Regions from separate parts of the Thiomonas sp. FB-Cd genome, predicted to be linked through region 4. Evidence: predicted binding sites of a transcription regulator. Region 4 holds the regulator's gene; each other region holds the start of a gene.
What was found. Region 4 encodes sigma-54, which starts transcription at its own class of promoters, with help from an activator protein. Its sites were predicted from a motif close to TGGCANGNAANCTGCTTT; they were not measured.

Region 1: a site for sigma-54 is predicted at 5,302-5,319, ahead of glnA (type I glutamate--ammonia ligase). Genes of this name have one in related genera too.
Region 2: a site for sigma-54 is predicted at 2,171-2,188, ahead of adh (aldehyde dehydrogenase). Genes of this name have one in related genera too.
Region 3: a site for sigma-54 is predicted at 6,235-6,252, ahead of CD04_RS0104455 (phenol hydroxylase subunit). Genes of this name have one in related genera too.

The regions. Positions count from the first base shown of each region.
Region 1 is NZ_JPOE01000002.1:1,538,675-1,546,508, reverse strand. It holds gene CD04_RS0107570 (SDR family NAD(P)-dependent oxidoreductase) at 1-354, opposite strand, end outside; gene CD04_RS0107565 (SDR family NAD(P)-dependent oxidoreductase) at 528-1,229, shown strand; gene CD04_RS0107560 (hypothetical protein) at 1,397-1,906, opposite strand; gene CD04_RS0107555 (aspartate aminotransferase family protein) at 2,058-3,419, opposite strand; gene CD04_RS0107550 (EI24 domain-containing protein) at 3,576-4,376, shown strand; gene CD04_RS0107545 (molybdopterin-binding protein) at 4,424-5,209, shown strand; gene glnA (type I glutamate--ammonia ligase) at 5,386-6,801, shown strand; gene CD04_RS0107535 (hypothetical protein) at 7,015-7,548, shown strand; gene glnL (nitrogen regulation protein NR(II)) at 7,538-7,834, shown strand, end outside.
Region 2 is NZ_JPOE01000002.1:2,198,375-2,206,208, forward strand. It holds gene CD04_RS0110680 (sigma-54-dependent Fis family transcriptional regulator) at 1-1,947, opposite strand, end outside; gene adh (aldehyde dehydrogenase) at 2,246-3,766, shown strand; gene CD04_RS0110690 (DUF779 domain-containing protein) at 3,853-4,254, shown strand; gene CD04_RS0110695 (PQQ-dependent dehydrogenase, methanol/ethanol family) at 4,449-6,080, shown strand; gene CD04_RS0110700 (c-type cytochrome) at 6,119-7,369, shown strand; gene CD04_RS24555 (TonB-dependent receptor plug domain-containing protein) at 7,366-7,834, shown strand, end outside.
Region 3 is NZ_JPOE01000002.1:903,399-911,232, reverse strand. It holds gene CD04_RS0104485 (efflux RND transporter permease subunit) at 1-123, opposite strand, end outside; gene CD04_RS0104480 (efflux RND transporter periplasmic adaptor subunit) at 120-1,217, opposite strand; gene CD04_RS0104475 (TolC family protein) at 1,214-2,737, opposite strand; gene CD04_RS0104470 (undecaprenyl-diphosphatase) at 2,734-3,330, opposite strand; gene CD04_RS0104465 (GntR family transcriptional regulator) at 3,500-4,297, opposite strand; gene CD04_RS0104460 (sigma-54-dependent Fis family transcriptional regulator) at 4,305-5,987, opposite strand; gene CD04_RS0104455 (phenol hydroxylase subunit) at 6,278-6,514, shown strand; gene CD04_RS0104450 (aromatic/alkene monooxygenase hydroxylase subunit beta) at 6,653-7,648, shown strand; gene CD04_RS0104445 (MmoB/DmpM family protein) at 7,696-7,834, shown strand, end outside.
Region 4 is NZ_JPOE01000005.1:1,318,992-1,326,825, forward strand. It holds gene CD04_RS0119880 (MerR family transcriptional regulator) at 1-493, shown strand, start outside; gene CD04_RS0119885 (chloride channel protein) at 715-2,124, opposite strand; gene rfaE2 (D-glycero-beta-D-manno-heptose 1-phosphate adenylyltransferase) at 2,307-2,822, shown strand; gene CD04_RS0119900 (RNA polymerase factor sigma-54) at 2,853-4,319, opposite strand; gene lptB (LPS export ABC transporter ATP-binding protein) at 4,333-5,130, opposite strand; gene lptA (lipopolysaccharide transport periplasmic protein LptA) at 5,127-5,774, opposite strand; gene CD04_RS0119915 (thiol:disulfide interchange protein DsbA/DsbL) at 5,914-6,570, opposite strand; gene CD04_RS0119920 (SPOR domain-containing protein) at 6,638-7,285, opposite strand; gene argS (arginine--tRNA ligase) at 7,358-7,834, opposite strand, start outside.

The DNA of each region.
Region 1 (7,834 bases), on a different contig from region 4:
CTGGACCATGTGCTGCCACCGCCCCATATCGGCCGTGTCGATCGGCTCCAGGTACATCACCCCCGCGTTATTGACAAGGATGTCCAGCCGGCCGAAGTGCGCCTCAGTGTCGTGCACGACACGCTGCGCGGCCTCCAAATCGGCAAGATCGGCGGCAAGCACGAGGACCTCGGCGCCCATCGACCGAAGCTTCGTGGCAAGCGCGTCGAGCCGATCAGCGCGCCGGGCGCTGATGGCGACCTTGGCACCGGCCTGAGCAAGCATTGAGGCTGTGGCCTCGCCAATGCCTGATGAGGCGCCGGTGACAAGCGCAACGCGGCCCTGCAGCCCGGACGGTGAAAGAGTCAGGTTCATGCGAAACTCCCAAGTCAAGAGAAGGAACCAATTGTCCGCCGGGCTGCGGGGCCGTGCTGGCGTGTCCAGCGTTGACCGCTGCCGGCAAGTCTGTTTAGCAACGTCGCAGCACACGTGAGCTGGTGATCGTCTACAGTCGGGACACCTTCTACCGTGTCCTGGAGCTCGCAGCCATGTCTTCGAAACCCTGCATCCTCATCGTTGGAGCTGGCGACGGATTGAGCGCTTCCTTGGCGCGTGTTTTCGCGCGCGAGGGCGGTTATCGCGTTGCTCTGGCATCGCGCCACCCTGAGAGGCTCGCTGCGTTGGCGCAAGAACTTGGTGCGATGGCTTTGCGCTGTGACGCGAGCGACGGCACGGAAGTCGATGCGCTGTTCAACCAGCTTGACAAGGCATGCGACGCCTCATTGGACGTGGTCATCTATAACGCAGCAAACCGCGTGCGCGGCCCCATTACGGAGGTGGAGCCAGATGCCGTGGCGCAGGCGCTGGCCGTGTCGGCGTTTGGGGGGTTTTTGGTCGCGCAGCAGGCAGCACGGTCCATGTTGAGGCGTGGGCGCGGCACCATCTTGTTCACCGGAGCATCCGCCAGCGTTAAAGGCTACCCGCATTCGGCCGCCTTTGCGATGGGTAAGTTCGCACTGCGCGGGCTTGCGCAAAGCATGGCACGCGAGTTGGCGCCGCAGGGTATCCACGTTGGCCATATCGTGATTGACGGTGCGATTCGCCATCCCGATCGCATCGATTCAAGTGCTGTTCCTGATTCCATGCTCGATCCTGACGCTATCGCGCGCAGCTATTTGCACTTGGTGCGGCAGGACCGCAGTGCCTGGTCCTGGGAGCTGGAATTGCGACCGTGGGTCGAGCGATTCTGAAGGCGTCCTCGGCCATCGGACTCTGGCGGACGCCCGCGCGCAGCGCTGGGGGATGCCGCCTAGCGGTAACGCTTCGCACGCCTCAATGGACGTCCACCCTGCAACGGCTACCGAGGTGGGTGCGCTGGAGGTCAGCTTTGCATTGGCATGTGCAGGGCAGCAAGCTCTCAGGGGAAGGCCGGAATGTCGGGCTCGATGCCTTCGGGGCGCGCGTTGGGATGCTGCCGCGCGATCAGGGCCTCGATCTCGCTGACGCGAGGCGCTGGTACATCCACCATCATGAGCAACTGCCCGCCCTCAATCGCCTGCTCGTATGGCTTCAGGCGCGGGCTTTCCACGCTGATGCCGATCATGCTGCTGATCCAGGCACCGAGGGCTGTGCCGGTGACAGCCAACGCGACCACCAGCGCTCCGGCGGAAATCACCGCGCTACCAGGGATGGCGATCGCGACGAGCCCCGCGAGGGTGCCGGTGGCCCCGCCGAATCCGAGCCCACGCTCGATTGCGGGAATCAGGTCAGTTTTCTGCGCCAATCCTGCTTCGGGCAGATTGCTCAGTGGCGTGCCCTCACGCGCGATGACATGAATGTGCTTTTCGGCAAGGCGTGCAAGCAGCAATTCATCCACGATGCTGTGCGCCGTAGCAATATCGGGAACCAGAAAGTACAGCCGTCGCATGGCAAGCTCCTTGTTCAGTTGGGCGAAACCGAAAGCGAGGGGTGGAGCCCCACGCTCCCATACTAGCCGCGCCTTGGGCGAAATTCACCCCCGAACCCGGATCGATCCGTTCTCCAATTGCCATGTCAGCGCATGGCGCGCGCGAAGCCCCTCATTGCACGGCAAGCAAGGCGCGCCGAAGCGTCTCAACCAACTGGTCCACCTGCCCGCGCTCGATGATCAGAGGCGGCGAAAGCGCGATGGTCTCCCCGGTGTAACGCACCAGGACGCCCAATTCGAAACATTTGACAAATACGTCGAACGCACGCTTGCCCGCAGTATTGGGCCGGGAGTTCAGTTCAATGCCAGCGACCAAGCCCAGATTGCGGATGTCCCTGACGTGAGGCGCATCGCGCAGGCTGTGCATGGCCTCTTCCCAGTAGGTGTCAAGCCCCTCGCGCCGCACGCGGGTGAGCAGTCCGTCGCGGGCGTACAGCTTTTGCGCGGCCACCGCGGCAGCTGCAGCAAGCGGATGCCCTGAGTAGGTGTATCCGTGGAAGAACTCGACGGCTCCCGGTTCAGCATTGCTCGTGACTGCATCGAAGATGCCCTCGCGGGCAAACACCGCTCCCATCGGCACTGCGGCATTGTTGATGGCCTTGGCCGTGGTCATGATGTCGGGAGTGACTTGGAAATACTGCGCAGCAAACGGCGTGCCCAGGCGGCCATAGCCCGTGATGACCTCGTCGAAGATCAGAAGGATGCCGTATTTGCTGCAGAGCGCACGCAGTTTTTCCAGGTAGCCTTTGGGTGGGACCAGAACCCCGGTGGAGCCCGCCATGGGTTCGACGATCACCGCGGCGATATTGCTTGGGTCGTGCAACTGCACCAAGCGATCCAGTTCATCGGCCAAATGCGCTCCCCAGGCAGGCTGTCCGCGCGAGAAGGCCTGATGTTCAAGGTCATGCGTATGCGGCAAATGGTCGACGTTTGGCAGAAGGTTGCCGCGGAAGACCTTGCGGTTGGCCACCATGCCGCCCACGGAGATGCCGCCAAAGCCGACCCCGTGGTAGCCGCGTTCGCGGCCAATGAACAGCGTGCGAGTGCCTTCGCCCCGCGCACGGTGGTAGGCGAGCGCAATTTTGAGCGCTGTATCCACGGACTCGGAGCCGGAGTTGGTGAAAAAAACCTTGGTGAGATCGTCCGGGGCAATGGCTGCCAGGAGCCTGGCAGCCTCGAACTGCACGGGATGCCCCATCTGGAACGGTGGCGCATAGTCCATCTCCTGTGCCTGCTGCATGATCGCCTGGGTAATTTCCTCGCGCCCGTGCCCAGCATTGACGCACCACAGTCCCGCGACGCCGTCGAGGATCTGGCGGCCGTCTTGACTGCGGTAATGCATGCCCTTGGCGCCGACAAGCAGGCGCGGTGCCGCCTTGAACTGCCGGTTGGCCGTAAAGGGCATCCAAAGCGCGTCGAGGTCTGGCATATTCGCGGCTGCGTGCTTGGCGCGCGTGAGTTCGGTCTGGTCCATCGTGCACTCCATCATGTTTGGGTCTAAAGGCGCATTGTGCTGCCCTTGGCCGGCCTGTCCAAGTACCACAAAATCATGGGGGCATGGAGCCATGCATGGGCCATGATGGGCGATTAGGATCGCAGCCATGACCATCCCTTTTGCGACCGGCCTGTAATGGCCCACCTCATCATTCAATCGGCGTGGCGAGCTTTGCTCGACACCATGCGCCCGCGCATGGTGATCTTGTCGTTACTGCCATTGGCTGCGGCCGGCTTCCTGGGGACGCTTGGCTATGTTTTGTTCTGGGATGCGTGGACGACCTCCACGCGCCTTTGGATTGGATCCCAGGGCTGGCTTCTTGACACGCTGCATGCACTGGGTTGGTCGCAGCCGGAGCGAGGTCTGGCGTCGGTGATGGTGGCTGCACTGGGCATCGTGGCACTGCTGCTGCTGAGCCTGTTGCTCGTTTCGGCGTTCGTGATGCCTTCGGCAGCGGCATTCGTCGCTCGGTCCCGCTACGCGCAGTTGCATCGACGCTCGAGCACGCAACTGGTGCAGTCGTTGCTCTGGTCGATGGGTGTCACCGTGGCAGGTACGGCGCTTCTGGTGGTCAGCCTTCCCCTGTGGATCATTCCAGTGATCGGGTTGGCCATTGCGCCGCTGATCTGGGGTTGGATGACCGCGAAAATGTTCGCGTTCGATGCGTTGGCTTCGTTTGCAAGCGGTGTGGAGCGCCGGCGGATCCTGCGTGCTCACCGTTGGCCCTTGCTGGCCATGGGTATCGCGTGCAGCTATGTGGGGATGCTGCCAACTTTGCTGTTCGGCTTGGGATGGTGGGCGCTGGCGCTGTTGCCGGTCCTTATGCTTCTGTCCTTGTGGCTATACGCTCTTGCCGTGACCTTTGCCGCGTTGTGGTTCGTGCATTACCTTCTTGCCGCGCTGGTGGCCACGCGCGGATGCGCCCAATCCGTCTGAACTTCGCCGTTTTTCCTCACCAATCTTCCCACGTCCTTTGACCCATCATGGCGATCGGCCTTTACATCATCGGTGACGAGATCCTGTCCGGCAAGCGGCAGGACAAGCATTTCACAAAGATTCAGGAACTCCTGGAGGCGCGCGGCATGCACTTGCACTGGGCGCAGTATCTGAGTGACGATCCTTCACTTCTGCAACAGACCATGCGCGCCAGCTTCGAGCGCGGCGACGTGGTGCTGAGTTGCGGCGGCATTGGAGCCACACCCGACGATCACACCCGCCAGAGCGTGGCGATTGCGCTCGGCCTTCCGCTGCTCCTGCATCCCGAGGCAAAGCGCTTGATCCAGCAGCGCATTGTCTCCAGTGGCCTCGGAGAGCTGGACTCCGAGGCGAGCATACAGCGCCTTCAGATGGGCATGTTTCCGCAGGGCAGCGAGATCATTCCCAACCCCTACAACCAGATTCCTGGCTTTTCGATCCGGCGCCATTTTTTTGTGCCGGGCTTTCCGGTGATGGCCTGGCCGATGCTCGAATGGGTGTTGGACACATGCTTGGCCGATATGCACCAGACAGGCCGTTACCTGGAGCGCGCATTCATCGTCAAGGGCGCCATGGAGTCAGACCTCACGCCATTGATGGAGCGCATCGAGCGTGAGTACGCCGGAGCAAAGGTGTTCAGCCTGCCCAGCGTGGACCACCCGCAATGGGGACGGCACATCGAGCTCGGCGTGAAGGGCGAGCCCCAATTGGTCGCCCCCGCCTTCGATGCACTGAAAAGAGGACTGCAAGACCTGAAGGTTGAAATACGCACCGAAACGGTGCGCTCCATTTGAGTTGCACTGGTATGGTGCGTTCGAGGCGTGGTCTTGAACCGATCTGACTTTCGCTTTCCTCCGGGCGGGCGCCGCTTCGCCTTCGCGGAGCGTGGCATGGTTTCTGCTAGATTTTCACCAGGGGTCGCAACCAGCCCGCCATTTTCCCAACCCATTTCCATGACTGGAGAATTTGCATGACCAAACAAGTTGCTGATGTGATGAGCATGGTGACGGAGCACGACGTCAAGTTTGTGGATTTCCGCTTCACCGATACCCGCGGCAAGGAGCAGCACGTCACTGTGCCGGTTTCGCATTTCGACGAGGCCAAATTCTCCGAGGGTCACGCTTTCGACGGTTCGTCGGTTGCCGGGTGGAAAGGCATCGAGGCTTCGGACATGCTGCTCATGCCCGATCCGAACACCGCCAACATCGATCCCTTCATGGAAGAGACCACGCTGCTGTTGAGCTGTGACGTGCTGGAGCCGGGCGATGGCAAGCCGTATGACCGCGATCCGCGTTCGATCGCCAAGAAGGCCGAGGCCTACCTGAAGGCATCGGGCGTTGGCGACACGGCGTTCTTTGGGCCCGAGCCCGAATTTTTCATCTTCGATCAGGTGCGCTGGAATATCGACATGTCCGGCTGCTTCGTGAAGATCGATTCGGACGAGGCTTCGTGGTCCTCGGGTGAAAAAATTGAAGGTGGCAATATGGGCCACCGGCCGGCCGTGAAGGGCGGCTACTTCCCGGTTCCGCCGATCGACAGCCTGCAAGACATCCGTTCGGAAATGTGCCTGCTGCTCGAACAGATGGGCGTGCCGGTCGAGGTGCATCATCACGAGGTGGCGGGTGCTGGGCAGTGCGAGATTGGGACGCGGTTCTCCACCTTGGTGCAGCGTGCCGACTGGACGCAGATACTGAAGTACGTTGTGCAGAACGTGGCACACAGCTACGGAAAGACCGCCACCTTCATGCCCAAGCCAGTGGTGGGCGACAACGGCTCGGGCATGCATGTTCACCAATCCGTGTGGAAGGACGGCAAGAATTTGTTTGCGGGCAACGGCTACGCCGGGCTGTCCGAGTTCGCGCTGTACTACATCGGCGGCATCATCAAGCATGCTCGTGCGCTCAATGCCATCACCAACCCGGGGACCAACTCGTACAAGCGCCTGGTTCCTGGCTTCGAAGCGCCGGTAAAGCTGGCCTATTCAGCCCGTAACCGCTCGGCGTCCATTCGCGTGCCGTATGTGCCCAGCGACAAGGCGCGCCGTATCGAGGTGCGTTTTCCCGACCCTACCGCCAATCCTTACCTGGCATTCTCGGCCATGTTGATGGCAGGTCTGGATGGTGTCGAGAACAAGATTCACCCGGGCGAGGCCGCGAGTAAAAATCTGTACGATCTGCCGCCGGAAGAGGACGCGAAGATTCCGACCGTGTGCTCAAGTCTTGACCAGGCCTTGGAATACTTGCACAAGGATCGTGCCTTCCTGACCAAGGGCGGCGTGTTCAGCGAGGACTTTATCGACGCCTATATCGAATTGAAGATGGAAGAAGTCACGCGCTTTCGCATGACCACCCATCCGCTGGAATTCGATATGTACTATTCGCTGTAATCCGGGCTGGCCGGCGTGCGTTAAACGAGACAACGCGGTCCGCACATTCCAAAGGGACGGTCCGCCGTCCCTTTGGCATTTTTGGGTGGTTGTCTCCAATCGGAGGCAATGCCGTGCCTCGATCGGGGAGTTTTACACTGTACTGATTCGCCGCAAGGCGCCGCGCGGGGGTCTGCACCGCAGCCCGGCTCAACCTTTCCTGACAGGTCATTCATGCTCTGCCTTCCAGCTTTCCGCCGCAGTCTGCTCTCGTGTCTGGTGTGGTCCGGCTTGGCTCTTGCGCCACTTGTCGTGCACGCGCAAGAAACCGACCCCAATCGGGTCTACCGCTGCCCCGACAATTCCTACACCAACATGCTCAGCGTGGTGAAGTCGAAGAACTGCAAGCCAGTGGACAACGCGAACGTCAGCGTGCTTTCCCCGGTCCAGCCGCAGAAAAAGCCTGCTGCTGAACCGCGCGGCGCTTCAAGCGCGGATCACATCAGCCAATCGACCCAAAGCGCCCGCGACGCAGAGGCACGCCGCATTCTGGAGGCCGAACTTCAAAGCCAGCAGCTCAAGCTGGAGGAACTGCAGAAGGCCTACAACAATGGGCATCCCGACTATCTCGGCAGCGAGCACAACGTGGGTGGAGGCATCAACCAGCAAAAATATCTCGATCGCGTGGCCGCAATGAAGGATCAGATTACGCTGGTCGAGGCCAATATCCAGGCACTGCAGCGGGAGCTTCAGCGCTATGGGCCGTAATGTGGACAACAAGCCAGCAAAAGCACCTCGACAGGAGGAACCAGGCACCGCTCCGGAACTCGCTGCGCAGCCCGCACTCGATTGGCTTGCCACGATGGCCGCGTTGGTCGACCCGCAGGGCCGCGTGCTCTATGCCAATCCGGCAATGGAGGCCGCACTGGGCTTGTCGCGGCGACATCTGCGCGGGCAGAGTCTTGTCCAGTGGTTAACCCGCCAGGGCCTGTGGCTTGAGGCGCTGCGCCAGGTTCATGCGGACGAATTCAGCAGCAAGCGCTTTGACTGCGCG
Region 2 (7,834 bases), on a different contig from region 4:
GTGCACGCCAAGCAGCCGCGCTGCCCGGCTGATATTGCCGCTGCATGAGGCAATCGCCGCATGAATGGCCGACTCCGTCAAAGCGCGCAACTCCGTCGCCTGTAGGCGTCCCTCGCCAGCGCCCTTCCTGGAGACGTCGACACTCGCCGATGGCCCCCACGTTGACCGCTGCCCTTGGCGCTTATCGCGCCACGCGTGCCGAATGTCATCCGGAAGATCGGCCACCTCAATACAACTGTCTGGTTCCGCCAGGGCAACGAGTGTTTGTGTGACCGCCACAAGTTGGCGCCAGTTGCCTGGCCACAAATACGACAAAAGTGCGTCTCGCGCCTGCGGGCTGAGCTGGATGCGGCGCGGCGACAACATCGACTGCAAAAATTCTTCAATGCGTGCCTGGCCGCCGGCCTGGTCTCGTAGGGCCGGCAAGCGGACCGTGAAATGCTGAAGCCGGTAATACAAGTCGGATCGGAAGCCCCCTTCGGCGGCCATCGCCTTGAGGTCACGATGTGTGGCACACACCAGGGCAAAATCGACCGGCTGCTGGCGTCCGCCGCCAAGGGGCTTGACCTCATGGTCCTGCAATACACGCAGAAGCCGCGCCTGCAGGGCCAGGGGCATATCGCCGATCTCATCGAGAAACAGGACACCGCCATCCGCTTCTCGGATCAGACCCGACTGCCCTTTGCGCCGGGCCCCCGTAAACGCACCCTCCTCGTAGCCGAAGAGCTCCGCCTCGATCAGCCCCTCGGGCACCGCGGCGCAATTGACCGCCACAAAAGGGCCATCCCTGCGCTGGCCGCGCTTGTGCAACTGTCTGGCAAAAATCTCCTTGCCAACCCCGGACTCTCCAAGCACCAGAACCGGAATGCCGCAGTCCATGACGCGCACTGCGCGCTCAAGTTGCCCATCGCGCTCGGGGTCGCCGATGATGGGAGCCCCTTGGGAGCGCCCATCCGGATGCACTGGCGCGCAAGCTACAGCTTTTAGATCGCCCGCACCATGCACTGCGGCCCCGTGCCCCACCCAACCCGAAGCCCAGGACGCCGAGCGCCCCGGGCGCGCAAGCCAGGGATGAAGCGACAAATCAAACTGCTCGCAGTCCGTCGTTGGTAGTGCACCGAACAGATCGTCGATGAAGCGACCACGCAGTTGCTCAAAGGTCATGCCCAGCACGCGCAGCGCGGCCCGATTCGCGCCGACGATCGATTCATTGCGGATCCACAGCAAAGCTTCACGGTGCGAACCGATCAAGGCCCGGTCATGCGCGAAGCGGAGGATTTCGGTATGCCTCGGCACGTTGTCCAGCGCCATGCGGTGCTCAATCATCTGCGCTGCCATGCGCACAAGGCCAACCGTTTGCGGCTGAATGCAGCGAGGATCGCCGGAAACGTCGAGGACCCCCATGATCTGCCCGTCGGGCGCCAAAAGCGGCGCTGCCGTACAGCCCAGCGACGCGTTTTGTTCCAGATAATGCTGGGTCCCCAGGACGGTGATGGGGGAGATTTCCGTCAAGGCCGTCCCGATCGCGTTCGTGCCTCGATGGAGCTCGGACCAATCAACGCCCGGCATCAAGGCCACGCGCTGGGCCTTGCTCATAAAGGCATCGGATCCCGCTGCGTCGAGAACCATGCCCTGCGGGTCGGCCAACAGGACAATGACACGCGAAGGCGATAACGCCTCGGCCAAGGCTTCCAGCTCGGGAAGGGCATGCCTGCGCAACCGCCCTTGCGCATCGCGCCGCCCGGATAATTCCTGGTGCGGCAAAGGCTCGGGGCTCTCGCTCAAAGTGGCGGAAATGCTGGCGCATCGGCGCCACGAACGTGCGATGAGCTCCGGAATGAGCCCATCCGGGTTGCTGCCTTCTTCAAAAAAGCGCTGGCGCGCCAATTGCAGTTGCGTCGAAACTGGACTGATCTCGGCCTGATCAGACGGATGGGTACGGGCCACGGCTGTCTCCTGTATCGGTCAACCATGACGAGCTGGCGACCAACCTCTAGTGCCGACAGTGTCGCACTCTCGCAAGCTCATGTCATCTGTCGCAGGATGCGACAGTCCTTTGTCGCAAAAAGCCGAAGAAAGAGCCACGGCATATCTTCGGGTATTGCCTAATCCTAATTCGTAACCTTTTGATTTTTCATGTGAATTATTAGGTTACAACCCGGCATGTGTTTGGCACGATTCCTGATACGTAAGGGATAACTGCAACGGCAGTTGAATTCTCTTCCATGCAATACAGGAGACGCCCATGGATATGCTTGAACCCGGAAAGTTTGGCACCGCAGTTCCCTTCAAGAAGCGGTATGGCAATTTCATCGGCGGCAAGTGGCTAGAACCCGCAAGCGGCCAGTATTTCGACAATGTCACGCCCGTGACGGGGCAGGTGTTCTGTGAGGTACCACGCTCCAACGCCGAGGATATCGAACGCGCTCTTGACGCGGCGCATGCGGCCAAGGCGGCCTGGGGCAAGACTTCGCCAGCCGAACGCGCGGGCATCCTGAACCGTATTGCGGACCGGATGGAGGAAAACCTTCCGATGCTGGCCGCGGCGGAAACCTGGGACAACGGCAAACCCATTCGCGAAACCACGGCGGCTGACCTGCCCCTGGCGATCGACCACTTCCGCTATTTCGCCGGCTGTATTCGCGCGCAGGAAGGCACCGTGGCGGAAATCGACCACGAAACGTATGCCTACCACTTCCATGAGCCGCTGGGCGTCGTGGGACAAATCATTCCCTGGAACTTCCCGATCCTGATGGCGGTGTGGAAGATCGCGCCCGCTTTGGCCGCAGGCAACTGCGTCGTGCTCAAGCCCGCCGAGCAGACACCTGTCAGCATTCTCGTGCTGATGGAGTTGATTCAGGACCTGTTGCCCCCGGGCGTTCTCAACGTCGTCAACGGCTTTGGCCTGGAAGCCGGCAAACCGTTGGCGTCGAACAAGCGCATTGCCAAGATCGCCTTTACAGGGGAGACCACGACAGGCCGCCTGATCATGCAATATGCCAGCCAGAACATCATCCCGGTCACGCTGGAGCTTGGCGGCAAGTCCCCGAACGTCTTTTTCGAGGACGTCATGGCCCGTGACGACGGCTTCCTGGACAAAGCCGTCGAGGGCTTCGTGATGTTCGCGCTGAATCAAGGGGAAGTCTGCACCTGTCCCTCCCGCGCATTGATCCAGGAATCGATCTATGACCGGTTCATGGAACGCGTGCTCAAGCGTGTTGCCGCGATCAAGCAGGGCAACCCCCTGGATCCCCAGACCATGATCGGCGCCCAAGCCAGCAGTGAACAACTGGACAAAATCATGTCCTACATGGACATTGGCCGTCAGGAGGGCGCAAAGGTCCTAGCCGGCGGCGCCAGAGCCGAATTCGATGGCGACCTCAAAGGCGGCTATTACGTCCAGCCGACGGTCTTCCTGGGCCACAACAAGATGCGGATTTTCCAGGAGGAAATCTTCGGCCCCGTCGTGTCCGTCACAACGTTCAAGAATGAAGCGGAAGCCCTCGACATCGCCAACGACACCCTCTATGGGCTGGGCTCTGGCGTCTGGACCCGCGACATGAACACCGCCTTCCGCATGGGGCGCGGCATTCAGGCCGGGCGTGTGTGGACCAACTGCTATCACGCCTATCCGGCGCACGCGGCATTCGGGGGCTACAAGCAATCGGGCATCGGGCGTGAGACCCACAAGATGATGCTTGATCACTACCAGCAGACCAAGAATTTGCTGGTGAGCTACAGCGAAAACAAACTGGGATTCTTCTAACCATGAGCGTGCGGTCCGTCCCGGGGCCCTTTGGCTGCCGAAACGGACCGCCGCATGCTGCCAAACACGGAAGCGGGGAGGATGAAATGAGCGACTCGGTGCCCGACGCGGCCACAGTGGTGGAACAAGTGACTGCCACGCCTGCGGCCCTTGCTCTGATCGAGCAGTTACGCAAGGTTCACGGTGATCTGATGTTCCACCAGTCGGGAGGCTGCTGCGACGGCAGCGCACCCATGTGCTACCCGGATGGCGAGTTTCAGGTCGGCGACGCTGATCACCTGCTGGGTCACATCGGCGGGATGCCCTTCTACATCAGCGAATCCCAGTTCGCGTACTGGCAGCACACCCAGCTCATCATCGACGTCGTTCCTGGTCGTGGCGGCATGTTTTCCCTCGAAGGCCCCACCGGGCAGCGTTTCTTGACGCGCTCGCGGCTGTTCACCGATACAGAATGGAACAGTCTTCGAAGCGCAGACAGGGTCCGGTAGGTAAAAGCCCGATTGGAAGCAAGGCAAGCCAGCCTACTGTCAATAGGTGCTCAAACCGCACCATCCATTTTCCATGCATGAATTTATGACTTCTTTTAATCATCGGAGACAACTATGAGAACCCGAAAAAAGTATTGAGGCATAGCCTTCGCTTTGCCGTGGTCGCTGGCATTCTTGGCGTGTCGACGCTTGCGATGGCGGATTATCCCGCCGTCACCCAAGACAAGCTCGACAACGCGTCCAAGAGCACTGACTGGTTGACGTATTACCACTCTTACGGTGGTGAGAGTTTTTCGCCGGCCAAACAAATCGGCGCGGCCAATGTCAAGCACCTGAAGATGGTTTGGTCGCACAAATTTCCGGCCGACTTGACGCAGGGCTTTGAGGCAACGCCGATTGTCAACGGCAACTATATGTTTGTCACAACGCCCAAGGATCTCGTTTACGCGTTTGATGCGACGACCGGGAAAAAAATCTGGAGCTATAACCCCAACCTGCCCCAGATTGCCTACAAGACTGTCTGCTGCGATGTCGTCAACCGTGGCGTTGCCTTGTATGGCGATGACTTGTTCGTTGCCATGCTGAGCGGCGAAGTGGCGTCATTCAATGCGCAGACCGGGCAGATCAACTGGAAAAAGCAGCTCTTCGATCCGGGTGTCGGCTATGCATTTTCCTTGGCTCCGCTGGCCGTGGATGGAAAAATCATGGTCGGGAGCGCTGGCGGCGAATATGGTGCACGCGGGTTCATTGCGGCGCTTGACGCTAAAACAGGTGACACCGTATGGAAAACCTACACAGTACCGTCACCCGATGAAAAAAATGGCGATACGTGGCCTAAGGGCATGTACCTTCATGCAGGGTCACCTGCCTGGTTGACCGGCACCTACGACCCGGAGAGCAAGACGCTGTACTGGGGTGTTGGCAATCCAGGACCCTGGCTCGCCGAATTACGGCCCGGGAAAAATCTGTACTCCGATTCGCTTCTGGCGCTCGACGCCAATAAAGGCGATATCAAATGGTATTTCCAATACACACAGCATGATTCCTGGGATTATGACGGCGTCAACACCGCACTCAAGGCAAACATCAAATACGAAGGCAAAGATTATCATGCTCTAATCCACGCTGACCGCAACGGCTATTTCATTGCGATCGACCGCGACACGGGCAAACTGATCTATGCGAAGCCCTTTGTGAAAACCGAGTCCGTGACTGGCTACAACGCCCAGGGGGAATCGATCAATGATCCCTCGAAATACCCGAAAATCGGCACAACCGTCAAAACCTGCCCGGAATTCCTAGGTGGCAAGAACTGGTGGTCGATGTCGTACGACCCCGAGACCCACATCGCTGTGGTCCCGAGCCTTCATGCCTGCGGGACCTACAACGGGACCAAGGTGAGCTATATGCAGGGCCTGCCCTATCTGGGCGAAGGCTTTGGGATCGTTCCTGAACCTGGCAGCAAAGGCTATGGCGAGGTCCAAGGCATTGACGTCAACACCGGCAAGAAGGTCTGGGGCCATTGGAGCAAGATGCCATGGAACGGCGGCGTCACGACCACTGCGGGTGGCATCGCGTTCTCGGGTTCGCTCAAAGGCCACCTGTATGCCTTTGACACGAAAACGGGCAAAGTCCTTTGGAAGAGTCCGAAACTTGCCAGTGGCATCGTGGCCCAACCGTCCGTCTACGAGGTCAACGGGAAGGAATATGTAGCGATCCTCGCCGGCTATGGTGGCGCCAACCCGATCTGGGGCGGCCCGATGGCGACCATGACCAAGGATGTACCCCGTGGCGGCACGCTTTACGTATTCAGCTTGAATGACTAAATGATTGCGGCCAATCATTGAAAAAACGGAGGGCGCCATTGCTGGCGCCCTTCCCAACCAAGGTTTTAATCATGTTTAATGCATTGCATCATCGCCCCAAGCTGCCCATGATCCTCGCGATTCTTTCCGCAGGATGGTCGATAAGCAGCATCAATGCTCAGGCTCATGCGGTCAAAGTGTGCGCGTTTCCCCAGAGTCCGACAAAGTCGATTGACGCCGAGGTCGCCCATGCCGTATTCAGGCAAATGGCATTACCCTACACAACCGTTGACCTTCAGGCAGAATTAGGAAAGCGTGCCACATCGGATGTCGAAGTGGCCAATCTTCTGCGGAAAACCTGCGACGTTTTCATGGGCGTGCCGATTGCGAAGAGTGACCAGCAATTTAAGAGTCACACGACTGTATCAATCCCCTATCTTGACGCCGACTTCGTCAAATTCAGCATGGCCAATGAAGGCAAAAATCAACAGGGGCGCGGTGTTGTTGCGGTCGCCTACAAGAGCCCTGCGCAATTTATCGCGGTTGAAGAGAAAGATGCGAATTTCGATGTCGAAAACACGCCGGATGATGTCATCAAAGCCGTCGTCGATGGAAAAACCGAATATGGCATTGCGTGGTACCCGAGTCTTGTCGCGTATCAAAATGCGCATCCGGAAGTCCGTTTCCACGCACAGCAGACGCACACGAACATTTCGAATTGGAAGTTGAGCTTTATCGCCAATGATCGAAATCGTGCTCTTGCATCCCGAATTACCAATGCAATCCACGCATTGTCAACATCAGGAACATTGGATGGCATCACCGGCCCCTGGGCCTATAAGAAATCGGGGTTTGAGTATCGCGCAACCCTCCATCCTGCGCTGACACCGGCTGTGTATTACCCGACTCGGAGCAACGATCCCGATGCGTACCGGGTGATCCGCGTATCCGACACGGCAGCATCCGATCAGCAGGCCAACTTTTCAGCCGATCAGGTTGGGCCCGGAAAGACAGCCTACGCAGCCGAGTGCGCAATGTGCCACGGCGATCATCTGGAAGGCCGAACAGCACCAGCGCTGGCCGGCCAGGGCTTTGCACCGCGGACCAATTCCACGATGACGATTGGCGGCATTTACCAGTACATGACAACCAATATGCCTGCAGAAAAACCAGGCAAGCTCAAACCAGGGGAGTACGCGAACATCATGGCTTACTTGCTGCACGAAAACGGTTACGCGCCTTCAGGAAAGGCGCTTTCTCCGGAGACTGCAGGGGACGATCAACAGCAGTTCGACTCGTTTGTCAAATGACGGGGCGCGTCGGACTTCTCCACAGCCGATCCCTCAACTACGCGAAATCGTTCATTGCCGCTGGCCTGTTTCAGGCCGGCGTGGTGCATGCGCAGCAGGTTGTGCATGGCGAGGCTGCGCAGCGGCCTGTGGCGGCGGCCAGCGCGGTGCAGTCGCTGGCGCCGGTGACGGTGCAGGGGGTGGCGTATGGGGCGGGGGCGGTGGCGCTGCCGTCGACGATCACGGTGCTGGGGCGGCGGGCGCTGACGCAGGGTCAGGCGCAGGTCAACCTGAGCGAGAGCCTTGGGCAGGTACCGGGGCTGATCGTGAACAACCGGCAGGACTATGCGCAGGACATGCAGGTGTCGATCCGTGGCTTTGGGGCGGACGCGCCGTTCGGGGTGCAGGGGGTGTACATGACGCTGGACGGCATCCCGCTGACGATGCCCGACGGGCAGGGCCAGTCGCAGATCATGAACCTGGCCA
Region 3 (7,834 bases), on a different contig from region 4:
GTTGACATTGGGAAACAGTCCCACGGGCAACTTGAAGGCGGCCAGGAGGCCGCCGGCCGCCAGCAGCGCCAACAGGAAAAGCACCGAGCGGCGGTGCCGCTGCAGCCATTGCGAAACGTTCATTTCGCCACCCGCAGCGTCATGCCGCTGCTGAGCTCGTAGTTGCCCAGCACGACCAGCGGCCGGTTGGCGAGCAAATCGCCGGCAATGCCGCTGTGTTTAGCCTGATCGATTTCCACCGTGACGTTCACGCGCCGGGCCTTGCCCTGGTCGTCCTGAAAGACATAGGCCTGGCCCGAAGCGTCACGCAGCACCGCCTGGCGCGGGACGATCCAGCCATGCCACGGGTGCAATTGCATGCTGGCTTGCACGGCCAGCCCCGGCATCCAGCCCGACGCTTGCCCCGGCAGGGCAAGCGTGACATTGACCAGATGGCTCTGGGCATCCACGACGCCACCCACGGCCAACACGGTTGCCGATGTGCTCTGATCCGCGTCGAACACGGCGCTCACGCGCACGGCTTGACCCGCGTGCAAGGCACTGGCGACATCGGGTGTGACGCCAACGACGGCTTGAAGGCCCCCGGCAGGGGCCAGCATCAACGCGTCGCTTCCGGCGTTGATCCGGGCGCCCGGTGAGGTGTGCACGGCCAGGACAATGCCGTCAAACGGCGCGGTGGTCGTCTGCACGCCGCCTCCCAGCCCCTGGGCGCGCGCTGCAGCCAGTTGCGCCTGGGCATCCGCCAGTGTCTTGCGCGCAGCGTTGACCTGGGCCTGCGTTGCCAGTTGCTGCCCAGCGAGTTGTTGAACGCGCTGCAGGTCCGCCGTGGCAAAGCGCACTCCGGTCAAAGCCTGAACGTAGGCGAGCTCACTGCCCGGCGCGCCCTGCACGGTGATCAATGCCTGCCCGCGCCGGACCTTCTCGCCCGCGCGCACCCGCACCTGCAGCACCTGCACGTTGCGCTGAAACGCCACGGCAAGCGCCTTGTCGGTCGCCGTGATCACCTGGCCCAGCGCCGTCTCGGTCTGCGCCAGGGTTCCCTGGCGCAGCGGAGCCTCCTGCACAAGGGCCGAGACCTCGGGCGTGGCCCGCGAGGAGGGTTTAGCGCCGGCTGGCATGGGCCCGATGATGGCCAGCGCAATGCTCAGCAACGCGGGCAGGGCCGCCTGGCGGATGCGGTGCCTGAAGACGGTGGGAGCCGGAGGGAAAAACGTCATGGGGTGATGCTCCGATGAGCCGATTGCGAACTCGCAGGGGGTTGTGCTGAACTTGCTGTCTGGCGATAGATTCCCGCGCCAGTCAGCAGATCGAGCGCGACGGCCTGCTCCGCCATTTGTTGCGCATTGGCCTGCAAAGCCATGCGTTGATCCAGCAAGGCCATGCGCTGGGCCTGCGCCTGGGGCAGGGTAATGGCGCCTTGGCTCAGCGCCGTGTCGGCCGCTGCACTGGCGCTTTGCAGCGCGGGCAGCGCAAACCGCAAGCTTTGACGCTGGCGCTCAAGCAACGCCAGATTGGCGAGCGCCTGTTCGACATCGGCATGCGTCTGGTTCAGGCGCATTTGATAGACGTCATACAGTTCCTGGCGCGTGGCACGCTGCACGACGATGGCGCCGCGGCTGCCGTTGAAGATGGGCAGCGTAAAGCTCACGCCGAACCCCAGCGTATTCACGTTGCTCGTGTCGCGCGCACGCGTCAAGCCAACGCTGAACGATGGAAATTGCGCCAGGACCGCCTCGCGCAGGCGCTGTTCCTGGCTTGTGTAGCCGGCCCGCAAAGCCATCAGGTCCGGACGGATGTCGGCAATCTTCGTCAGCGCGACGCGGGCGCTTTGCGCGTCCTGGGTCGTGATGACCGGCAGCTCAGCCAAGCGCAAGCGGACCTGAGGATCCAGTCCAAGGAGGGCATGCAGATTGGCCTGCAGCGTGACGCGCTGGCGCGCGTCGCGTGCCAGGCCTTCATTGAGGCGTTGCAGTTCCACAAGGTCGGCATCGGCGTCGGTGCGGGGCAGGTTGCCCGCACTTGCCGCATCGCGAGCCCGATGCAGGCGCTCCAGCACGAGGTTGCGCTCAGACAGCAGCAACGCGTCGCGATCACGCAGGCCGACCAATTGCACGAACAGTAGCTGCGCCTGCGACGCGGATTGCCATTCCTGCCAGAGCAGCTGCAGGTTCACCGAGCGAACATGCGCGCGGGCGGCCGCCTGGGCCGCCGGGCGCGTGATCAGGCTGCCTAGATCAAAGCTCAGGGTATCGTTGTATGCGGAGCTCGTCGCATGCGCGCTGTGACCGGGGTTGTCGTACGACGCGCTGAACTGAGGGTCGGGTAGCAACCCCGCCGCGAAGGCTTGTGCCCTGGCCACGCCAAGACGGTCGCGCGCCTGCTGCAGTTGCGGGTTGTGCAGGACGGCCAGGGTGGCGACTGCGTCCATGGTCAGCGGGGCGTGCAGGTCGATCGGCTGAGCAGCAAGCCGCGGCAGCGCGATGCGCTCGCGATCGATCTGCAAAGCGCCCAGATGCTCCTGCAGGCGAGCCTGCGGCGGCAAGGGCTTGGGCACGTAAGTGGCGCAGCCTGCGAGAACCAGCGCCAGGGCGGCCGCTGTCTGGCACAGCAGCATGCGGCGGGCGCGGCGGCGTTGCCTGCGCTCGCCGAGGACAAAAAGGCCCAGCCGGCTGCTGTGCGGTCGCTGCATGGTCGGGCCTGAAGGCTTGACGCGCCGAGGCTGCGCGGTGGAGTTCATGCGCGGATCCAATGTCTGGAAATGAATGGCCGGCCCAGCATGCGGTAGGCCCGGTGCATCACGCCTGTGATGCGAGTCACGGGCTCGTGCCCAGCCCACAGGAGCAAGAGCGCGCTGGCCAGGCTCACCAAGGCGGCGCCCGCCATGTCCACGGGCCAGTGCACGCCAAGATACACGCGCGCCCAAGCCACGGGAAGCCCGAGCAGCGCAAGGCCAGCGCCAGCGATGCGCCACCCGCGCGAGGCACACAACGCGAAGGCCGCACTCCAGATCACCGTGAGGTGGTCACTCGGAAAGCTGCTGTCTGCGGCGTGTGCGAGAAACTGATGCCCGACTGCGAGCGCAAAGGGGCGCGGTTCAAACCACAATAAGCCGATGACCTGGTTGATCGCCAAGCCCGTGAGCGCGGCAAGCGCAGCGCGCACGAGTGCCGTGCGCGGCGCTTGCGATCGCCACAACCAACCTGCGACGAGGAGCAGGGGCACCAGCAGGATCAAGTCCTGGGCGGCGAACCGCGCGAGCACGAGCAGGCCGGCCGGTGGGTTTGAACTTGCGTTGATCCAGGCAAAAAGCTGCGCGTTGAGGGTTTGCATGCGAGGGGTACGCTCCTGGTGGGCGGGTCATATCGACCGAGATCCACAGCCTAGGAGCGGAAAATTAGACTCAACTTAGCATTCGCCGGGGCGGCATGCCGTGCCCAGGTGCCCGATTGGCGCAACGCAGCCCCAAGCCTGCCTGGAGCCGGGCCGCGCGACGTGGCTGTTAACGGCGGCGCTCGCCGAAGGGATCGGCACCCGGTGGTGCATTTTGCAGCGTGGTGAGCGTTGTGCTGATGTGATCTTCCAAAGCCAGTGCCGCGCGCGAATCGGCGCGGCGCATGGCTGCATCAAAGATCTCCGCGTGCTCGCGGTGCACGTCGCGTTTGCTGTCTTCCAGACCGATGCAAAGGCGCCGGTACCGCTCGCCGTGCTGGGACAGGATGCGCAGCACGAGGTAAGTCCACGGCGATGCGGCCGCGGAGATCAGCTCTTCGTGGAAGCGGCGGTTGCAGACTTCCCAGTCGGCGCGTCGCTGCATCGAGATGGGCTGCTCGTAGGCTGTGAGTTGCTCATAGCTCTGGCGCACGCGCTGCTCCCAGTCCTGGTCGCCATGACGCACGGATTCGCGCAGGGCGTCCACTTCAATGTGAATGCGCAGGCGCGTGATGGCCTCCAGATCGGCAAGGGACATCGGCGTGACGCGAAAGCCGCGCTGGCCTTCGGCAATGACCAGTGCGTCGCTGACCAACCTGGTCAGCGCCTCGCGCAGCGTGCCGGCGCCCACGGCGTAATCGTCTTTCAGGTGTTCCACCCGCAGCTTGGCACCTGGCGGATAGTGGCCTTCAATGATGTGCTGGCGCAATTGCAAATAGGCCTGCTCGGTGAGCGTGCGCGCAGGGCCCTTGGGTTGGGGCGCGGCGGGGGTGACGTGCTCCTGGGCGGGCGCCGGTTGCGCCGGTGCCTGGGACGCGAAATTCGTGAGCAACGCAGACAGCGGATGCGGGTGAGCGGTGTCGTTCATGATGAGCCTAGCTGGCTTGGTTGCGTGCGAGGCGATAGCTGAGTTGGGCCCGGGTCAAGCCGAGCATGCGTGCAGCTGCGGAGAGATTGCCCTTGGCCTTGTCCACAGCTTCATGGAGCAAGGAGCGTTCCAGACCCTCCAGGCCTTCGCCGCAATCCTGGAGCTGCTCCAGCAGAGAGCCGCAATTCATCGCGCTTGGGCGGTGGTGGGCCAGTTGCCCCTTGGGATCGATGGACACGCCCTGCGGAAAACTCATGCCAGGGAAGAGATCCTGGGCATCGACGGCGCGGTGCGGCTTGGACAGGATCACGGCGCGTTCGACGAGGTTTTCCAGCTCGCGCACATTGCCTGGCCAGTCATGGTTACGCATGGCCTCGTAGGCGTGGTCGGTCAGCATGGGCACGGGTTTGCCATGGAGCACGGCAAAGCGATCAAGCATGGCTTGGGCAAGCGGCTCGATGTCGTCGCGGCGCTGCCGTAGCGGGGGAATCAGCACCGGATAGACGTTGATGCGGTAATACAGATCGGCGCGAAAGCGCCCATGCTTCACGGCAGCCTCCAAGTCCTGGTTGGTGGCTGCCACCAGCCGCACGTCGACCTTGCGGCCTTGCGTGGATCCCAGCCGCTCCACTTCGCCTTCCTGAATGACGCGCAGCAGCTTGGCCTGGGCTTGCAGGGGCAGCTCGCCGATTTCATCCAGGAAGAGGGTGCCGCCATGGGCGCGCTCAAACCGGCCCGAGCGCGCGGCCTGTGCACCGGTGTAGGCACCCTTTTCCGCGCCGAACAACTCCGACTCGATCAGGTCATGGGGAATGGCCGCGCAGTTGATCGCCACGAACGGCTTGTCGGCGCGTGTGCTCAAGGCATGCAGCGCACGGGCGAAACGCTCCTTGCCCACGCCCGTCTCGCCGGTCAAAAGAACCGTGACTTGTGTGGACGCGGCGGTGTGCAGCAGCGCGTAGGCGTTCTTGAAGGCGTCCGACTGCCCGATCAGCTGGGTCTTGTTCGCTTCAGGCGAGATCTCCAGCCGCAGCGACTCCACCTGGGTCTGCAGCTCCTGGATCGTGCTGAGCATGGATCCGCCCTTGAAGTAGGAGGCCAGCACCTCGGCGTCCTCCCACTCGTGCTGCGGCTTGCCCACGATGTGGCAGTGCGCATCGCCGCAGCCCACGCACGATGTTTCCTTGTAAAGGATGGGCTGCCCCATGAAGGCACTGGTGTAACCGGAGGCATAGCCGATGAGCATCCAGCACACCGGGTGCTCCTGCACGCCGAAGTCGCGTTTGTGGATCTCCGCCTCCCAGGAGTGGATCCACTCGAACTCGCCGTAAAACGCTCCGGTCGTTGCATCGGCCTCGAAGCGCAGGGGCGTGACCTGCACGGCGCCCTCAAGCATGTGCAGCTGAGGGCCGACGACAAACATGTCATACAGCGAGGCGCTGCCCCGGATTTGCCGTGCCAGCGCCGCATCGCGCTCGCCGGCGGCGAAGCCCGCGCGCGTGAAGCACCGGCGCGTTTGCTCCGCGCCCACGCTGTGCATGAGTTCCACGCGCAGCGCCCCCAGTGCCGCCGTATGGATCAGCACCATGCGTTGGCCGGCCAGCCAGATGCGCCCGTCGCCTGCGGAAAAGTGAATCAGCCGCCGCAGGTCGGCGTCCGACGGCAGGGGTGGAAGCTTCGCCTTCGCCATGGTGTCTCCATCGAGATTATTCAAACTCGCCATTTGTCAAACAAAGATAGGACAGATTTCATCATTTCGTCAAATGAGGAGAAAAGAGCCTCATGAAATGATAAAAAGTTCAGCAAATCAAGATGTTGCATCGCACCAATCACCCATCAATAGACCCGTGTTTACCCTGATTTGGGGAGTATTGATGGATTCAGCATGTCGGTGTTTTCCCCTAATTCTCGAGATTATCGGCTGCATTTCCCGGATCTGGCACGGTTGCTGCTCCCAATGGAGCCAAGGAGATCGATGCGATGCACAGGCAAGCCGTGGAAACCACATCCGTCAAAGGCCGCGATGACTTCAACCCGCAACACCGGTTTGTCAAGGTCACCGGCATCAACGCCCAGGGCTTTGTCGAATTTGAATTTGCCGTCGGCTCTCCCGAGCTCTGTGTCGAGTTGATGCTGCCTCCCGCGGCGTTCGAGGAGTTCTGTCTGACACAAAAGGCCGTGCGCCTGGACGCTCTCGGGCTCATGACCCGCCACTGAACGCACGACCCGGTCTGGCGCGCGAGGCGGCGTTTTGGGGCTCGCCTGGATGTGCCGCCTGGGTCGCACCGAAGTCCCTATTTGATCTGTTGACCTGACCACGTCCCCCAGGGGACTCAAGACCACGAGGAGCAATCGATGACCATAGACCTGAAGACGGTGGATATCAAACCGCTGCGCCATACCTACGCCCATGTGGCGCAGTACATCGGCGCCGACAAGGCCGCTTCGCGCTACCTGGAAGGCACCATGGGGGCGCAGTCCGAGACCAATTTTCATTACCGTCCCACCTGGGATCCGGAACATGCGCTCTTTGACGCCTCGCGCACCGCCATCGTGATGAGCAACTGGTACGCCTTGAAGGATCCCCGCCAGTTCTATTACGCCTCATGGACGATGACCCGCGCCCGGCAGCAAGATGCCATGGAGTCCAATTTCGAGTTCGTCGAATCGCGCGGCATGATCGACCTCATCCCCCAGGAGGTGCGCGACCAGGCGCTTGCGGTGCTCATTCCATTGCGCCATGCCGCGTGGGGGGCGAACATGAACAACTCGCAAATCTGCGCCACCGGCTATGGAACGGCCTTCACCGCCCCGGCCATGTTCCACGCGATGGACAACCTTGGAGTTGCCCAGTACCTCACGCGGCTGGCGCTCGCCATGGAGGGTCCTGATCGCCTGGATGCGGCCAAGGAGGCCTGGCTCGTCGACCCGGCGTGGCAGCCCCTGCGGCGCTACGTCGAAGACACGCTGGTCGTGCAGGATCCCGTGGAATTGTTCGTGGCCCAGAACGTGGCCCTCGACGGGCTGCTGTATCCGCTCATCTACGGCACTTTCGTGGACGACCGCATTGCGCTTCAGGGCGGCAGCGCCGTGGCCATGCTCACAGCGTTCATGCCCGAGTGGCATGACGAAGCCAACCGCTGGGTCGATGCCGTGACAAAGATCATGGCCGCTGAGTCGGAGGACAACAAGGCCCTGCTGACCCGGTGGATCCGCAACTGGGAAGAACAGGCGGCCAGTGCCCTGTTGCCGGTGGCGGAGATGGCGCTTCCTGGCACGGGGCGCGCCGCGCTGGACGAGGCACGCCAGCAGCTTCGTGCGCGTCTGGGTAAAACAGGCCTTGCCCTGTGAGCCCCACAGCCATCCCTCTGCACCCAGCCTTTCGACGAGGAAACTTCATGTCCAACGTATTTATCGCCTTTCAGGCCAACGAGGAGTCCCGCCCGGTGGTGGAGGCCATCATGGCCGACAACCCCAACGCCACTGCGGTGGAATCACCAGGCATGGTCAAGATCGATGCCCCAGGGCATCTGACCA
Region 4 (7,834 bases):
GCGTGGTGATCTCGAGATCTTCGAGGAACATCAATTCTCCGAAACCGTGTACCGCGTACTGCGCGCCGGGATCTCTGGCGTGCCCAGCACAGACATGCCGGCCGCAGCGCGACCGCGAGTGTTGCTCACCACGATCCCGAATGAGCCGCATGGGCTGGGCCTCCTCATGGCCGAGGCCATGCTGGTGCTGGAGGGGTGCCAATGCGTGTCATTGGGCGTGCAGACCCCCGTGTGGAACATGCTTCTGGCTGCCCAGGCACACCGCAGCGATGTGCTGGTCCTGAGTTTTTCCAGCGTGCCCACCCAGGCGCAGGTCCTGGATGCGCTGACGGAGTTGCGCGAAAAGCTTCCATCCGGCGTCGAACTCTGGGCAGGAGGTTCGGCGCCGGCACTCAAGCGTGCGCCGAGCGGTGTGCGTGTGATCCGTGCGCTCGCGTCTTTGGCCGAGGCGGTCGCCGATTGGCGCGCCAGCCATGCGCCTGCGGTGGACTGATGGGCTGGGGCGGGATCGCCCGTGCGTGCCGCAAGACCTTCGAGCACAACGTGCAAGGTGCAGGCCATGCCGCATGGTCGGCCGTCACGAAGTGGCGCCACAGCGCCAGTGCCCGCGCGACTGGGCAGCCAGCCGTATTGGCGCTGCAGCGCGACCGTCCCGGCTGCCAGGCACTGACCCGCGATCGCGTTCCTCGGCCCAGTGGCTTTCTCGCCTTGCGCTCAGTCCGCGGTGCTGTTGCGTGCCGCCAGTGGCTTCGGATCCAAGGTGACGGTGCTTGGAAAGGTGCCGTCCGAAACAGGGCCAAACGCACCGTGCTCCCCCTCTTTGAGGCCCAGCGCCTCGGCGTAGACGGAGCGATGGCGTAGCAGGCTTCCAATCACAGAGGCAATCACGCACGCGGGCATCGCGGCCATCACCACGTTGTAGTTGCGGGTGATCTCGAAAACCATGATGGCGGACATGGCCGGGGCGTGGGTGGTCGCGGCCAACAGGCTGCCCATGCCCACGAGAGTCCACAGCGCCTGGGAGTGGCTCGCCTCGGGCACGAGAAAAAGATGGGACACCATCAGACCCAATGCTCCTCCCAGGGCCAACGTGGGCGTCAGCACGCCGCCCGGGATGCCCGCCGCGCTTGCTGCGGTGACGGCGATGGTGCGCAGCACGAATACGGCCGCCACGGTGGACAGCGCCCAATGCTCGACAAGGAACGATTGAACGACGCTGTAACCGTTGCCCCACACCTCGGGCATGAGCAAAGACAGCAGGCCGATAACGAGGCCCGCCAGTCCCATGCGCAGCGGCAGGAACGTGACGAGTGACTGGTATTTGCGCCGCGAGCTGTCGAGGAGCCAGAGGAACATCGGGCCGACGAAACCCGCGAGAAGGCCCAGAAGCGAGGCATCCACGAGATCGATGAAGCTCACCGGCGGCACCGCGTGCGCCAAATACAGCGGGCCCGTGGCGAAAAGACTTTGCGTCGTCAGCTCGCCGATCACAGCCGCCACCAGCACCGCGGCAATCTCGCGCAGCGGCAATCCTCCGAGGATGATTTCGGCGACGAACAGCGTTCCTGCGATGGGTGCGTGGTAGGCGCCCGCGAAACCCGCCGCTGCGCCGCAGGCCACAATCAGCCGTTGGTGCGCCGCGTCGGCGCGGCCAACGCGCCCGATGATGGATGAGATCACCGAGGCGAACTGAATCATCGTACCTTCGCGGCCAATGGTGATGCCTCCGCTCACTGCCACCAGCGACGAACCCGTGCGCACGAGGTTGGGAACCAGTGGCAGCCGCCCATCGCCCACACGCACTGCCTCCATGTACTCCGGGCCGCGCGGGCGCTTGATCCAGCGGTGTCCAGCCCACATGACAAGACCACCGATTACGGCGGCGATCGGTGGAATGAGCGCCCGCTTCCATAGCGGCAATCCCGCTGCCGCCGCCACCAAATGCTCATGCGTGCTGTAAATCCGGATCACCGCATACATCGTCTGGCGAAATCCCTCCACCGCCACCGAGCTGACGAACCCGACGGCAGCAGCGATCAGCATCATGGGCACCATCGGATCAAGCCCAAAGCGCATTTGGGCGAGCAGTGCGTGCAGGCGGTCCGAGAAGGTGGATTCAGACATGGCGTGTCGGGTAGGTTTCGCGCGGCCATCGCGGCGAGGCAATTGGCAAGCGCAAATGGTATCGGTTCGCGTGGCGGAAGAGCGTGAAAATTGGTGAATGACGGGAGCGCCGGCGCCCGGCGTGTCCCGCTTTGATGAGGCGCGCAACCGGGTGCGGCTCCGGCTTTGCGACAATGAGCAACATGTCCGGTCACCCACTCTCCAATGCGCTCGTGGACCTCCCCTTCTTGCGGAAGGTCTGCCCGAGGACTCTGCTGCTTCGGGCCGTGGCGGCCCTGCCGCGCCCGCTCGTGTTCACCAACGGGGTCTTCGACATCCTGCACCGTGGACATGTGACCTATTTGGCGCAGGCGCGCGCTCTGGGGGCAAGCCTGATGGTGGGCCTGAATTCCGACGGCTCGGTGCGCACGCTGAATAAGGGCTCGGAGCGCCCGCTCAACCCGCAAGACGATCGTGCCGTCGTGCTGGCGGCGCTGGAAAGCGTGAGCCTGGTTACGCTATTCGACGAAAGCACTCCGCTTGCGCTTCTGGAGCAGGTTCGCCCTGATGTGTACGTCAAGGGCGGCGACTATGCCATTGAAAGCCTGGCTGAGACGGCGCTGGTGCGAACCTGGGGCGGAAAGGCTCTGGCCATTCCCTTGGTGGCAGGACGCTCCACAACCAATCTCGTGCAGCGCATCCGCGCCGCGCGCGACTGAACCCTTCTTGCCTGCGGTTAGGCCAACTGCCTAGGCGCTCTTGCGCTGTGCCGTGGGTGGTATGCGCAGCGCTTCGCGGTACTTGGCAACGGTGCGTCGGGCCACACTAATGCCTTGAGCGGCCAGCCTCTCGGCGATCTCGCCGTCCGACAATGGCGCGGTCGGGTTTTCCTCCTGCACCATGCTGCGAATGATGGCGCGTACCGCAGTGCTCGAGGCACTGCCGCCAGTATCGGTCGACAAGCCCGAGCCGAAGAAATATTTCAGCTCGAAGGTGCCATAGGGCGTGAGTACGTATTTCTGCGTGGTCACGCGCGAGATGGTGGATTCATGCAGCCCCAGTTCATCCGCGATTTCACGCAGGACGAGCGGACGCATGCCGAGTTCGCCGTGACTAAAGAAGTTCTGTTGCCGCTCGATCACCGCCTGCGCCACACGCTCGATGGTTTCAAAGCGCTGCTGCACATTGCGAACGAACCAGCGTGCCTCCTGCAGCTGGCCCGAAAGGCCTGCGCCGTCGCGTGAGCGGCGCAGCAGTTCGGCATACAGGCTGTTGATACGCAGCTTGGGCATGACCTCGGGGTTGAGCACTGCGCGCCACCGGCGACCCACGCGTCGGGCGATCACATCGGGGGTGACGGCTTGCGCGGTCGAAGGCGCGAAGCGCGCCCCTGGGTGCGGATCCAGACGCGCGATAAGCTGCTGCGCGTCACGCAACGCCGCCTCGTCCGCTTCCAGGGCACGAGACAAGCGCTTCCAGTCGCGCTTGGACAGCAGCTCCAGGTGTCCGCCGGCGCACAGCGCCTTGGCCAGATCGCGCTGTGGGCTCGGCGGTTCGCGGCCAAGCTGCAGGCACATGCACTCCGCAAGCGTGGTGGCACCCACACCGGCAGGGTCGAAGCTCTGGACGAGCTTGAGTCCCATGCGCAGTGCGTCGGCGAGCGCCTCCCGGTCCTCGTCGCTGGCTTGTGGATTGAGTTCGGCGGCAAGCTGGTCCGGACCTTCCAGCAAATAGCCGTCGTCGTCCAGCGAGTCGATGATCGCTTCAGCCGCGCCACGGTCTGCCAAGGACAGGCTCAGGCCAGCGAGCTGGCTGCGCAAATGCGCACGCAGGTCAATATTCACATGGGCCAAGCCCAAGGGGTCGAAGTCGTCGTCAGCCTCGCCGCTGCTGCCCTGCCAAGTCTCGCCTGGCGCTGCATCCCACTCACCCTGCTCGGCGCCAGATTGCCAGTCTTCCTGGTCGAGCTTGAGCTCTTGCGTCTCTTCGGCGGATTCCTTGCGTGGATCGACCGTATCGGCCGCAGCCAGTGCTTCGGCCGGCGTTTCGGATTCAGCGTCACCTTCCTCGTGCTCAAGGAACGGATTGGCTTCCAACATCTGCTCGACCTCCTGATGGAGCTCCAGGGTGGAGAGCTGGAGGAGGCGGATCGATTGCTGCAACTGGGGCGTGAGCGCCAGATGTTGCGAGAGGCGGAGATTGAGCGTTTGTTTCATGGCCGGTCCCTGCTCAAAGGCGGAAGCTCTCGCCAAGGTAGACCTTCCGCACGGCCGGGTTGTTGACGATTTCCTCCGGTTTGCCCAGCGCCAGGACGCTGCCTTCACTGATGATGCAGGCGTGGTCGCAGATTCCCAGGGCCTCGCGTACGTTGTGATCGGTAATCAGCACGCCGATGCCCCGCGACTTGAGAAACTGCACAATGCGCTGGATCTCGATCACGGCAATGGGGTCGATGCCGGCGAAGGGTTCGTCGAGCAGGATGAACTGCGGGTTGGTGGCCAGTGCGCGCGCGATCTCAACCCGCCGCCGTTCGCCACCGGACAGCGCAGGGGCGGGACTTTCGGCGAGATGCTCGACATGCAACTCACGCAGCAGCTGCCCGAGTCGGGCATCGATTTCGGCTTTTTTCAGCGCCCGGCCGGTGGCGTCGCGCTGTAGCTCCAGGACCGCACGCACGTTCTCGGACGCCGTCAAACCCCGGAAGATCGACGCCTCTTGCGGCAGATAGGACAATCCCAGGCGCGCGCGCCGGTACATCGGCTGGTGCGTAATGTCTTGCCCGTTGAGATGAATTTCGCCGCCATCGGCGCGCACAAGCCCGACGATCATGTAAAAAGACGTCGTCTTGCCGGCGCCGTTAGGCCCTAACAGGCCGACCACTTCGCCGCCGCGCACGTCCAAGCTCACGTCGCGCACCACGGTGCGCCCCCCATAGCGCTTTTGTAGGCGCCGCACGCTCAATAGGCCCCCGGGTTGAGCATGCGTCTGCTCGAGTGCCTCCCTCGGCTCCAATGTGGCAGCGCTCATGGCTGGGGTCCAAGCTTCGGTGATAGCTTGAGCGCGGGCGCAGGCTGCGAGGACCCCGCTGGGGCCTGCGCATGGCGCGGCGAGAGCATGACCCGCACACGACCATCCGGATTGGACGGTGTGGCGCCGCCCTTGCCACCGACGACGGCAAAGACGTCAGTCAGACCGTTATAGGTGATGACTTGCCCCTGCGCACGATCGCTCAGCTTGCCATTGAGCAAGCGGTCAAGCATGGCTTGGCCGGTGAACGTTACGACATCTGTTTTGCCGTTGTAGTCGATCGTGACGGCCTGGCCGTGGATGGCCGGTGTGGGCTCGCCAGCCTGGGCATCCATGGTCTGCTCGTAGGTGGCGAGCTTGCTCGGACTTCCATAGGCGATGGCGTCGCTGTAGCCATCAGGCGTCTGACGCACCTCGACCTTGGCTGCGCGGATCACCATCGACCCCTTCGTGACCACGACGTTTCCCGTGAACACGCTGGTCTGCTTCACGTCGTTGTACTGCATCGCATCCGCTTCGACGTGCACGGGCTGCGATTGGTCAGTCGCCAGCGCCTGAGCACACACGCCGCCGGGCACGCACACCAGCAGACTCAAGAACAGCAGAGCGGCGGAGCGAAGCATGGGCATGAAGTTTGCTTTCATGCCTTGCATTGTAGGCATCTGTGCCAGTCCTGCCGGTGTCATGTGCTGACGCGCTGCCGCATCAGGCGTACAGGCCAAGGCATGATGCGGACCTGCCCCGCGCAGGTCCTGGCGTCGGCGGTAAAGCCAGATTCCGCGGTTACTTGGCAGACTTCGTCATGCCTTGGCGAACCTGCTGGATGAGGTAATCCACCGCTTGGAGAACCTTCTCGTTTGTGGGAGTCTGAGGCATGGAGGCCGATGTCGTGTACATGCCCTGCACCGCCATGGTTGGCACGCCCTGGATCTGGTAATCCGTGACCATCTGGGTGGCGCGCTTGGCTTCCATTTGCACACCGAACGAGTTGTAGGCGTTCATGAACTGCTGCTTTGGAACGCCTTTGGTCTGCAACCAGTTGGCCATTTGTTCGGGGTTCACAAGCGCAATGTGCTGCACGTGGATCGCGTTGAACACTGCACCCTGCAGCGCATCCACCTTGCCCAGCGCTTTGAGTGCGTAGTACAGCCTCTGCTGAGGAACGAACTGCGGCGCAAAAGCCACCGGCACGCGCTCGAACACCACGTCAGCTGGCAGTTTCTTGACCCAGGCTTCAAGCAGGGGTTCGAATTCGAAACAGTGCGGGCAGTTGTACCAGAAGAACTCAGTCACGACGACTTTGCCTGCCGGGCTCACGGGCTGCGTGACCGTGAGCTTGTCGAACCCGAGCCCTTCCTTGAATGGCGCATTCGCGGCGCTTGCCCCGACACTGAAACCAAGCAAGAGCAATGCTGCGATGCGAGCGAACCAGCGAACCATGGTGCTTCCTTTCGAAACGGGTTGAGAGCTTGGAGCGGGGCAAGGACCAAACGGCAGCCCCGGGACTTTACTTTGAGACCTTAACGACTGCGGATTCGATTCCGTTGTCATTCAGAAGTTTCTGCGCCTTGTCCGCTTGTTCGCCAGTGGCATAGGGGCCCACGCGCACGCGGTACAACGTGCGCCCGCCCACGACACGCTCATCGAGGTGAGCCTCCAACCCCGTGAAAGCGACCTTCGCTCGCTGGCTCTCTGCGTCATTACGGTTGCTGTACGCGCCAATTTGGAGGATGTACTGGAGACCGCCGGCAGTGCCCGGCGCCGCCGAAGGGGGTGTGCTGGTCGTGCCCGCGCCAGTTGACGAAACCGGACTGCCGGACTGCACAACGCCGGATTGTGGCTGGCCAAGCGATTCGATCGCCTTGGGCGAGAGTGGAGCGCTGCTCACAGGACCAGGCGCCGAACCCCCAGCCACAGGGGCCGGTGCGCCTCCGCCAGCCAGCCCCTGGTTCGGATTCCAGTTTGCGGCGCCCGAGGCAGCGCCTGTGGGCCGTTCCTGGAATCGGTTCATGAACGGGAGCGGTGCCTTGGTGATGTACATGGCTGTGACCAGTGCGATGGCCAAGCCGAGCACCAGCCCGACGATCAGCCCGATCAGGGTGCCGCCGCGCTGGGTGCGTGTGTGCCAACGGGGCGTTGGTGCTGGATGGAACATGGCGTAGGAGGGAGGTGGGGGTCGGAAATCAGGCGCTGAGCGCGCCCACGCGGGTTGGCTCGCCGTTGTGGCTCACATGCGTTGCGGGCTGCTGACGCCCAATACATTGAGCGCATTGTGCAACACGTGGCGCACGGCCAGCAGCAGTGCCAGGCGGGCGCGCTTGAGGGCCACATCATCCACCAGGACGCGCTCGGCGTTGTAGTAGGCGTGCAGGCTGCCGGCAATGTGACGAAGATAGAAGGCCACGTCGTGCGGGGTGAGATCAAGCGCTGCCTGATGCAACATCTCGGGATAGGCGGCCAACTGCATCATCAGGTCTAACTCACGCGGGTGCGTGAGGGGCGAAAGATCTGTGTCAAGCAACTCCGCCTCGCTGCCGCCGTCGCGCTCGGCCCATTGGGCCAACACCGAGCAGATGCGCGCATGAGCATATTGGACGTAGTACACGGGGTTTTCGTCGTTTTGCGCGAGTGCAAGGTCCACGTCAAAGACAAACTCGGTGTCCGCCTTGCGCGAAACCAGGAAAAAGCGCACGGCATCGCGCCC